Regions from separate parts of the Rhizobium sp. RHZ01 genome, predicted to be linked through region 2. Evidence: riboswitches for the same ligand, from Rfam matches in the RefSeq annotation. Region 2 holds a riboswitch; the other holds the start of a gene.

Region 1 (5,452 bases), on a different contig from region 2:
AAGATGCCTCGCTTTTCCATGGGAGGCAGGGTTTCTTCGGAGCGGAACTGCTCGAAGCCGAAGTCCTTGTAAACCTCGTTGCGATTCCAGAACCAGCCGCTGAACGGATGAAGCGACCGCGCCGCGTAACCTTCGCCACGGAAGAACGTGGCGAGCGAGGGAACATCACGACGGATGTATTGCTGGTAGGGAATGCTGCCGTATGGCAGGAAGGCGTTGGAGAAACCTGTCAGCGCCTCGAATTCGACATTGGCGGTCATGCCGCCAAACTCCGGCGAGAAGACATAGCCGGACTGCTCTGCACGGATCGTCGGCATAGGATCTGGCGACAGGCTCAGCGTCTTCAGGCGGGTCGGATCCCAGAATGACTCGCTCATCAGCATGATCACGTCGGGCTTTTCGCGTGGCCCGCTGAGGTAGCCGTAGTTGCGGCCGGGGATGGCGTCGAGCGCCTCTGTACCGAAGCCGACAGGCGCTGCCACGTCTGCCATCGGAATGTTGAAGATGAAGGCGAGGATGAAGCCGTTGCTGCGGTAGTTTTCCTTCTGGTCCCACATCATCGGAACCACCTGCAGGCGGTCACGGATGAAGGAATATTGGGAATAGTCCATCAAGGACCCGAAAGCCGCGATAACGGGCAGGCCGACGCAAAGCCGGCGGACGCGAGAGGCCCTTGGGAGCTTTGGGAAGTTGCGCCAGGCGAAGCGCCAGAGGAAGACAATCGCGGTAACGGACAAGACGATGCCGACAAGCATCGCAACGGCCGTCCAGGGGCGGTCGCGCACCATCACAGGGAGCAGTTCCATGATCTGCCGCCCGAAAAGGACGTCCGATGGATAAAGCGGGTCCGAAAGGTAGTGCTGCTTCTGGTTGGATACGATGGCGGGGACGATCACAAGCGGAAGAACGATCAGCGCCGAAATGAACCGCCGGCCCAGGACTGCATCGAGCGACAGCATCAGGACAGTCAACATCACAACCGTCGTCATCCCCGGACGCACAGGCGATGTCAGGAATTCGCGGACGTCGGCCAACCCATCGCGGGCAATGATCTCGACAGTGGCGGTGGCAAGGAGCGCAAGCAGGGCACAAAAAGCAACGCTGAGTGCGGTGCGTAGGGCGGGCGACCGAGCGCTTCCCCCGAAATCGGTGGAAAGCGACGCAAAACGCGCTGCCGCTGCAGACCTCATTACCAACGCGATCAACTGGAAAACTCCGACGTCATAAAAGCTTCGTCGAACTGTCACATCTTTGTCATGAATGCTAGATGAACCGTTAGGTTTCCTGCATTTGTGATCGGTGGATAAAACGCCCATCACGCAGGAACTACCTCCAGAGCAGATTCTCGGTCAGGCGCATTTGCTTGTGCTGAGTGGCGAGCCGTCGTAGGTCTGGCGGATTCGATGCTTAGGAGGATTCAGATTGCGCAGTTCCGTTGAGATCTACAGCATCAGGACAGGCGAGGCGCGCGTCGTCTGGCAAACCACGCAACTCGTTGAGGCGCCGAACTTTTCGTCGGATGGGACCTATCTTCTGTTGAACGGCGACGGACTCCTCTACCGTCTCGCACTTGATGGTTCGAGCAAGGTCGGCAAGGTCGATACCGGCTTTGCGACGACCTGCAACAACGACCACGGCATTTCGCCCGATGGCCGCCAGATCGTCATCTCCGACAAAACCGAGTTCGGGAAGTCGACGATTTATGTGCTGCCGGCCGAAGGTGGTACGCCGCGGCTGGTGACGCAAAATCGGCCATCCTATTGGCACGGCTGGTCGCCCGACGGGAAGCAACTCGCCTATTGTGGCATCCGCAACGATTTGTTCGATATCTACACGATCTCCGTTGACGGCGGCGAAGAAAAGCGGCTGACCCACGGCGAGGGACGCAATGACGGGCCGGACTATTCCGCCGACGGTCAATGGATCTACTTCAATTCTAGCCGCACCGGCCTCATGCAAATCTGGCGAATCCATCCCGATGGGACCGGTCTTGAGCAGGTCACCAGTGACAACTATGGGAACTGGTTTGCCCATCCGTCGCCCAACAACGACAAGGTTCTGATCCTTTCTTACGATCCTGATGTGTTCGACCATCCACGCGATCTCGATGTTCGCCTGCGGCTGATGGACATGGACGGCGGAAACCTGACGATGCTCTTCGATCTCTTCGGCGGGCAGGGAACGATCAACGTGCCCAACTGGTCGCCGTCAGGTGATGAGTTCGCCTATGTGCGCTACTTTCCCGTCTCGGATTAAGGGATTGCGTCGGCCAGGGTTTATGGGCATAGACGCGTCCGTCGGGTGCCCGCCGCGGGCGGGAGAATCGGGAATTCGGTGAAAGACCGAAACGTGCCCAACGCTGTAAGGCTGACGGCTGCCGCAAAGAGCCACTGGTCCAGTACCGGGAAGGCGCGGCAGTCGGATGACGCCAAGTCAGAAGACCGGCCCGACACCATAGACTGACCCGCGTGGACGGCGGGCGGTTGTGTTGTTGGGGATTGACGATGCGACCAGACCATTCAGGCTCCCTGTCGGGAGCCGCAGCCTTTTCGACCGAGGAACGCGACGCCGTCTACAGGGCGATTTCGACGCGACGCGACGTGCGTTCCGAGTTTCTCCCGGATGCCATACCGGACGACGTCGTCAAAAGGCTTCTGACGGCCGCGCATCACGCGCCGTCCGTTGGGTTCATGCAGCCCTGGAATTTTATCCTGGTGCGCGATGACAAGGTGAAGGAGGCCGCGTGGCAGGCCTTCAATCGCGCCAACCGCGAGGCCGGCGAGATGTTTGAAGGCGGGCGGCAACAGCTCTATCGCTCGCTGAAGCTTGAGGGCATCCGAACCGCACCGCTCAGCATCTGCGTGACCTGCGATCCGGACCGCTGCGGCGATGTCGTTCTTGGCAGGACGCACAATCGGCGGATGGATTCCTACTCCACGGTCTGTGCCGTGCAGAATCTGTGGCTCGCCGCCCGCGCCGAAGGCGTGGGGGTCGGCTGGGTGAGTATCTTTCACGAGTCCGATATCAAGGACATCCTCGGTGTTCCTGATCGGGTCGAGATCGTTGCCTGGCTCTGCGTCGGCTATGTCGACCGGCTCTATGACCAGCCGGAACTCGCCGTCAAAGGATGGCGCCAGCGATTGCTGCTGGATGAACTGGTGTTTACGGATCGCTGGGACAATCCAGCGGACTGAGGGCGGCTATTGCTGCTGCGGCTGAGGGCCCGGCTTTGCCGGATGCTTGAGGTCGATTGTGCCTTGGTCGCCGGCCAAGAACTGCGGACCGATCTGGCGCACCTTGTTGGTCGCCGGATCATATGGCCTGTCCGGCACCTGAGGCTGCGGTGCAGCCGGGGCGGCGACCTTTCTCGCTGGCTCGGGCTTCTTGGTTTCGATCGTGGTGATCGATCCTTGTTGCGGCGGTTCGCTGATCGATTGGCTTTTTCGCATCCGCTCATAGTAGGCGTTGAGGTCGCAGCTGCAGGATGATTTTTCGCCGGGTTTGCGGTTCTTGTAGGCGAAAGCGTTCGGCATTGCGCTGTAAGGAGCGCCCGTCGCCGCCGATATCATCTGTGAAGTCTCAGTGCTGGAGACGTCATGATAAAAGAGCTCGGTGTCGATGCCGGGACACATCTTCGAGCAGGTGTCGGCATCGCGGGCGAAGTCCTGCGAGGTTGCATTCGAGCTTAACGGAAAAAAGCCACCGTCGCAGGTGCGCACACAGACGGTATTGAGATGAGAGGGCGTCGACATGCCGGGGAGACCGTATCGGCGCTGGCCGGGATCGCCACCCGGCGGTACGAAGGTGTCGTTTCGCAGCGCCTGATCTTCAATGCTTGGAGGCGGTGCATATCCATCGCCGCTGTCGGCGGGCCACTGTTCCTCGTTGCAGCCATTGTCATCGAGCGCCGCAAGAAGCTCGTTTCGCGTGCGGACATCCTCGCTTTGGCCACGCAGCTCGTCGCGCCGCTGCTGCAGATAACGGATGTTGTCGACCATTTTGCTCTCCGCGCGCTCAAGCTCCCCGCAATAGCCGTCATCGTCGCCGATCACGACCATGCTGCCGCTTGTGCAGCCGTTCTGACGGAGATCGCTACGGACTTTGCGAAGCTCAAGGTTCTGTTCGGCGATGGCGCTGGCGAATTTGCGCACCTCGGGTGTGCTGCCGATGATTTGCGGCAGATCCGCAAGGCGGGCACGCAGGTCTCCGCAGATCGCCGGCACCTGGGCATGGGCCGGGCCGATCAACACAAGTGCGGCTGCGAATGACAGAATCCAGCGGTTCAAGGCATCGTCCCATCGGTGAGCAGGTCGTAAGGCGCGGCGTCCCGCCGCGCCTCCATTGCTAGCCCGTTTGTCTTAACAGGCTGCAGTCGGAATCTTAGCGCATTTTCTCGATCGGCCGCAAATCACGCCGGCTGTGAAGCCTCGACGACGGCGAGGGCAGCCATGTTGACGACACCGCGGGAGGTCACCGAGGGCGCCAGGATGTGCGCCGGCAGCGCAGCGCCCAGCAGGATCGGCCCTACATGCAAGCCGTCGATCATCGATTTCACGACGCCGAGGGTGATATTCGCCGAATCCAGGTTCGGGAAGACCAGCAGGTTCGCTTCGTCATGCAGGGTCGTGTCGGGCATGACGCGCTTGCGCAGGGCGTCGGAGATCGCGCTCTCGCCATGCATCTCGCCGTCGACTTCAAGCTCCGGGGCTGCTTCGCGAACGAGCTTGAGAGCAGCACGCATCTTCGTCGCGCTCTCGGATTCACGCGAGCCGAAATTCGAGTGGGAAACGAGGGCCACGCGCGGCGTAATGCCGAAGCGCTTGATTTCCTCGGCGGCGAGAACCGCGGACTCGGCGATTTCTTCCGCAGTCGGATTGAAGGTGACGTAGGTGTCCGTGAAGAACGTGGCTCCGCGCTGCGAGATCAGCAGGCTGAGTGCCGAGAAGTCGCAGACGTCATGCCGCTTGCCGATGATCTGGCGAACGTCGCGCAGATGCTTCTCGTAACGGCCTTCCAGGCCGCAGATCAGAGCGTCGGCTTCGCCGCGCTTCAGCGCCAGCGCGCCGATGACGGTCGTGTTGGTACGAACGATCGTGCGGGCGGCCTCCGGAATGACGCCGCGACGCCCGACCAGCGAGAAGTAGAGATCGACATATTCGCGGAAGCGCGGATCGTCTTCCGGGTTGATGACGTCGAAATCCGAAAGCGGGCGGATGCGCAGGCCGTAGCGCTGGAGGCGCGTTTCGATGACCTGCGGGCGGCCGATCAGGATCGGTTCGGCAATGCCTTCTTCCAGCAGCACCTGCGCGGCGCGCAGCACGCGTTCATCCTCACCTTCCGAGAAGATGACCCTCTTGCGCTCGGCATTCTTCGCCGCAGCAAAGATCGGTTTCATGATGAAGCCGGAACGGAAGACGAAACGGTTGAGCTGGTCGAGATAGGCGTCGAAATC
Region 2 (5,452 bases):
CACCCCGCCCGGCATCTTGCCCCAGAGACAATAGGCATGCTGGATCTGCGCATAGTTCAGCACGCGTCGGAACGGCTCGTTCGTGTCCGTGGCACGCGCCGCGAGATCAATGATCCGATCGCGATACTCCGCCATCATGACCATTTCGCCATGTGAGATCTCGGCGATCGCGATGCCGCTTTGGGAACCGCTGCTGCTCCGCTGGTGCGCGTCGGCCGCGACGGACCAAAGCTGCAGGACAGCAATCATGGCTACAAGAAAAATGGGACGCCGACTGGTCATCTCTGAGGACAGGCTCCGGACTCCGGAGCCTTCTCCGATCAATGGAAGACCGACGCGCGAGCGCTGAGCCTGGGTGCGGCACCGAGCTTGCGCTCGGCCAGAGCACCAAAGGCCAGGCCAAGAACGCCCCATAGGATGGCGTGCATCCCGATCGTGGTCGTACGGAAACGCCAGAGAACCATAGCCGAATAGTTCTCCGGAACCTCGTTGATCGGCGGCAGCAGATACTGCACGAGGCCGATGAAACCGACATAGGCCAGACCTGCCGCGATTGCCGCATTCCACATACCGAACCGCGGCGTGAGGCGGCGTGCAAGCGCAATTGCCGCTACAAGCGCAGCGATCGAAACGACGATCATCAGGAAAAACAGCTCGGTCCTGACGCCAATGGTGTCGGGATTGCCGACTGCCGGCGGATTGGCCGGATATTTTATGTTGGGTACGATCACGATAGCGACAAACGCCGCAACGGCGATGACGGCACAGGTCCCGCGGGCGCTCAGATTGCTGAACCGCCCCTGGATAAAGGCGAATACGAGGGCAAACAGGCCGCCGACAGCAATGCTGTAGGCCATTACACCGGTCAAGAGGCCAAGGCCCGCCTGCGTGGCGCGGCTGACGATTTCAGGCTCAGCAGTTTCACCCGCCGCCTGGGCGGCCGCCTCCTCGAACGCGATCGCCTGGTCGACAAGCGGCTCGCCGAAAATATGCGCAAAGGCGAAAACGAGGACGCCAGCGACCACCCCCGCGAGCATGCCGCGAAGCAAAAGATTTCCAACCATGTCCGGAACTCCCTTAGTGGCAGGGAAAGCCGAGGAGATGCCGGCCGTCATGCACGAACTCGTGCACGTACATACCGTTGAAAAGCGCCATCGCGCCCTCTTCGGTACCGACGAAATAGATGGCGATGAGCATCAGTAGACCGCCGAAGATGGCCCAAGGCAAAAGCTCGCCAACCGGAATCGGAGCCGGTGCGGCGACGGGCGCAAAAGTAGTGTCAGACATGTATTCCTCCTGGAATGACGCGTTCAGTCGAGAATCGTTGCGTGGCAGGGTCTGACTTCCAGTCCGAGGTATCCTCATCCTGATCACAGTGGCGCGACCGCACCGGAATTTCACCGGTTTCCAAACCCACAACATCACCGTTATATCTGCCGCTTCGAACCTGTCAACGAAACTTCATGCAGCGGCGGGCCACGCTCCCCGATATCCGGAGACAACGAACGTGATGACGCGCCTTACCTGGATCTGCCACGGCCCGACGGCCGCCAACCGCGAGGCGCGCTTCCCGCAGGACGAACCGCTGAATGAAAAGGCAATCATTGCCACACGGGCAATCACCCCACGCCTGCGGCACGCCGACAGCGTCTTCGCCAGCCCGACGCTGCGCGCGCGGCAGACGGCCGGCGCGCTTGGCTTGCAGCCGGAAGTTTCCGAGGCGCTCGCCGATTGCGATTTTGGCCGCTGGGCGGGCCGTTCGATCGCCGAGATCCAGCAAGCGGAACCCGAGAACCTTGCCGCCTGGATGGCGCAACCGGAGGAAGCACCGCATGGTGGCGAGGCGATCGCTGCCGTGTGCATGCGTGTAAACGGCTGGATGCGCGAGCACTTGCAGTCCGGCGGTAACATCATCGCCATTACCCATGCGGCGGTCATCCGAGCAGCCATCATCGGCACGCTGAATGCCCCCCTGTCATCATTCTGGATTACCGATATCGAACCGCTCGCCGTCGCTCACATGACCAGCAACGGAAGCCGCTGGTCCCTGCGCTTCGAAGGACAAACCACCTAATTTTCAGGGCGATAATTTAGTCCAGCCTTACGCAAGCAATCGATGCGATAGTTTTTCGACCCGACACCGTCGGGCTGTCAATCCTTGCCCCAAGGAGGACTTTGCATGCCCTATGATTGGAGCGGCGCGCGGATGCGACGCACGCGCCTGCTACGTATGACTGGCGCCGGGATGCTTCTCCTGCTCGTCGTCAGCGTCACCCTTCTAACCAGACTTTGAGAACAACAGGCGAGCGACAAGCGCTCGCCTCGTTTTTCACCGCGGCTTTCGAGCCAGTTCACACGCCGTGATAGCGATTCGATAACAAGAAATCGCCCTTTGATTTCAACAAACGCTTCAGACTTCCATGATACATCAGCGCCCGGGTGGAGATGGAGTAAAGCATGCCGGTATTCTTCCAGAGCAGGGCCGGGAGGCAATGCTTGTTGGTCATGGCGTTGGGGGTAACGCTATGGCTCGTCGGTGCAATCCTGGAACTGGATAACTGTGTGGTCGCCTTCGTCGGCGCCTACGAAAGCTATGGTGCAGACAAGCTCGTCCTCGCCCTTGGCATCGGCGGGGCGATGAGCTTCGTCTATTCGATCCTGCGCATTGTCGATTTGCGCAAGGAGATGGAGCTGCGGGCCACCGCTCAGGCCAAGGCCGACTGGACAGCAACCCACGACCACCTCACCAAACTTCCCAACCGCTATGCGTTCGAACGGAAAGTCCTGCCGCAAAGGACGAAGACCGACGTCGAAGGTGACGAGTGGGAGCAGAACGTGACAATCTTCTCGATAGACCTCGATGGCTTCAAGAAGGTCAATGACCTTGTCGGCCACAATGGCGGCGACGCCCTTCTGATCGAGGTGGCAAAACGGATCTGCGCAATCGGAAACGCGGACTGCGTCTATCGCTTCGGCGGCGACGAGTTCGTCGTCGTTGCGCTTGGCCTCTCCTCCCGCCATGAAGAACGCTTCGCGCGTTTGCTCATTCAAGCCGTAACACGGCCCATTCACATCAACGGGTTCGCGGTCGAAGTCGGCGCCAGCGTCGGCCACGATCGCTGGGAGCAGGGTCAAGAGCCGCTCGAGGACGCGGCCCACCGAGCCGACCTCGCCATGTACGAGGCGAAGTCACGCGGCCCCAACCACCACATGGTGTTCGAAGCCTCGATGCAGGACAAGGTGGCAAAGCGCGCGACGCTGGAATCCAAGCTGCGCGTCGCAATTCAGCAAAAGGCCATCCGCCCCTTCTATCAACCGTTGATCGATCTCAAGAGAGGCACGGTCTGCGGCTTCGAAGCGCTCGCTCGCTGGACGGACGAAGAAGGCGTCGCCATTCCGCCGCCGGAGTTCATCGGCATTGCCGAAGAGACCGGACTGATCACCGAGCTTTTCGAAGACCTTCTGGCGCAGGCCTGCGGAGACGCCCTGGCCTGGGACGACCACGTTACCCTCTCCTTCAATGTCTCTCCGGTGCAAATGGAGGACAAGCTGCTGGCCTCGCGCATCTTCAAGGTGTTGTCGGCAAATGGTCTTCCGCCAAGTCGTCTGGAGATCGAGATCACCGAAAATGCCCTGATCCAGGATCCGGCGGTTGCCGCAATCATCCTGGATGAACTCCACGATGCAGGCGTTCAGATCGCGCTTGACGATTTCGGCACCGGCTACTCCAGCCTCGCCCAGCTCGCCCGCTATCGCTTCGACAAGATCAAGATCGACAAGAGCTTCATCGCAACGTACCGCGATGATGAGCGTCAGGAAAAAATCATCCGCGCCATGCTTGGGCTCGGGCGCAGCCTCAACATACAGACCACCGCCGAGGGCATCGAAGAGCATCGCCAACTCGGCCACCTGCTTCAACTCGGCTGCGATGTCGGACAGGGCTATCTCTTCGGCAAGGCGATGCCCGCCGAAGAAACGCGCTCGTTCGCCCTTGACCGTCACGAGACATTGGCCAACGGATAAGCGCTCCGCACTCCTCTCCAGTAGTCCTCTACATCAGAACTTCGTAATGGACCCGTTCAGACAGGGCCACGTTCGCTCACGCAGCATGGACCGCGATCACCGATCGGACCTAGCCCGATCGGTGCGCAAAGTGAGTGGACCCTTGTCATAGGAGAGGGATTTATCGCGCATTTTCGTATCGCTGCCGCCTCGGCGGCCTTCATTGGTCTTGCAGGGGTGGCGTCGCCCCCCGATCTTATGAGGGGGCGGCCGCGGTTGTACCAGCAGCCCCAGTTTTCACCTGGAACGGCTTCGATGCCAGTTCTCAGGGTGGACCGCCGGAGCCGGTCTCGACTACGCCTTCACGTACAACATCTTCGGGCGTGGAATGTCGTTACAACGACTACGGCAGCAAAGTCCTTTTGGGCATAGACACCGTTTTCAATCAGAAGGTTGTTACCGTCGGCGTTGGCTTCAGATTTTGAGACTGCTCAACGATGAAATGACCAAGCCCGGACATACGCCCGGGCTTTGCTTCTCTGAACTGAGGCTGGTCGCCGTGTAAGATAAGCCTTAGTGGTGGTTTCCACACCCTGGTTTCCACCACCCTGGTTGCCGCCACCCTGGTGGCCACCACCCTGGTTGCCACCGCCTTGGTTGCCACCACCTTCGTTACCGCCACCCTGGTTACCGCCGCCTTCGTTACCGCCACCTTGGTTGCGCAGCACTCAGCCGATAGGATGTTTTCGACGCGGACCTTGGCAGCTTTCGCAGCGTTCACGCTTGTTTTCACAGCGTTTTCTGGTGAGAGCTATGCAGGATCCGCCCTGCGCGCATCAGGCGCCATTGGAGCGCCGATAGGCTTCCCCTCGGCTTGCACGCGCTATACTTGGCTTTGCCATGGCAACGGCGGCCACGAGATGACCGACGAGAAGGCTATGCCTTTGCTTCAAAAGGTGAACAGGCAGGTCAACGCTGGCGACGGACGCACAGACATCGGGGAAATCCGAATACTGGTCGCTTCCCATCAACAACAAAGGCGACTGCGAAGACTATGCCCTACTGAAGCTGAAAACCTTGCTGGGCGCCGGCTTTGCGTCGAACAAACTGGCGCTTTCGGTTGTCATCGATCGCCGCGGCAACAACCATGTCGTCCTGCTGGCCCGACTGAGATCCGGCGATTATGTTCTCGACAATCTTGCAGGCAAAGTAAAACCCTAGGCAAGCACGGGATATACTTTTCTGGCAAGCCAGAACTTCAACGACAGAAGCGCCTGGCAAGTAACGCTGGCCGGCCCGAGAGCGGACCAATATTCCGGAACGTAGAGCGCTGCGAGCAATTCTCCGCTTGCCGGCCGGCCGCGAGCCTTCGCGACGTTGCAAGGGCTAGTGGACGGACGGGTCCTCTTCCTCCAGAAATGTTCGGATCCCCTCGCGTGCGATCGTCGCC

The links. A riboswitch is a leader RNA that binds a small molecule or an ion and turns the genes downstream of it on or off. The one in region 2 is predicted to bind cobalamin.
Region 1: it holds a riboswitch for cobalamin, as region 2 does, so the genes downstream of both, bluB (5,6-dimethylbenzimidazole synthase) here and IB248_RS22825 (CbtB domain-containing protein) in region 2, are expected to answer to the same signal.

What each region holds. Positions count from the first base shown of each region.
Region 1 covers NZ_JACUZZ010000004.1:167,689-173,140, forward strand. Annotated here, with positions in the region: gene IB248_RS06960 (LTA synthase family protein) at 1-1,205, opposite strand, end outside; gene IB248_RS06965 (PD40 domain-containing protein) at 1,423-2,256, shown strand; cobalamin riboswitch at 2,283-2,465, shown strand; gene bluB (5,6-dimethylbenzimidazole synthase) at 2,505-3,194, shown strand; gene IB248_RS06975 (DUF2865 domain-containing protein) at 3,201-4,286, opposite strand; gene IB248_RS06980 (NADP-dependent malic enzyme) at 4,409-5,452, opposite strand, start outside.
Region 2 covers NZ_JACUZZ010000025.1:501-5,952, forward strand. Annotated here, with positions in the region: gene IB248_RS22815 (hypothetical protein) at 1-282, opposite strand, end outside; gene IB248_RS22820 (CbtA family protein) at 321-1,064, opposite strand; gene IB248_RS22825 (CbtB domain-containing protein) at 1,078-1,287, opposite strand; cobalamin riboswitch at 1,316-1,453, opposite strand; gene IB248_RS22830 (histidine phosphatase family protein) at 1,511-2,074, shown strand; gene IB248_RS22835 (EAL domain-containing protein) at 2,458-4,023, shown strand; partial or broken gene IB248_RS31880 (porin family protein) at 4,325-4,487, shown strand; gene IB248_RS22840 (hypothetical protein) at 4,448-4,795, opposite strand; partial or broken gene IB248_RS22845 (transglutaminase-like cysteine peptidase) at 4,743-5,328, shown strand; gene IB248_RS22850 (hypothetical protein) at 5,389-5,452, opposite strand, start outside.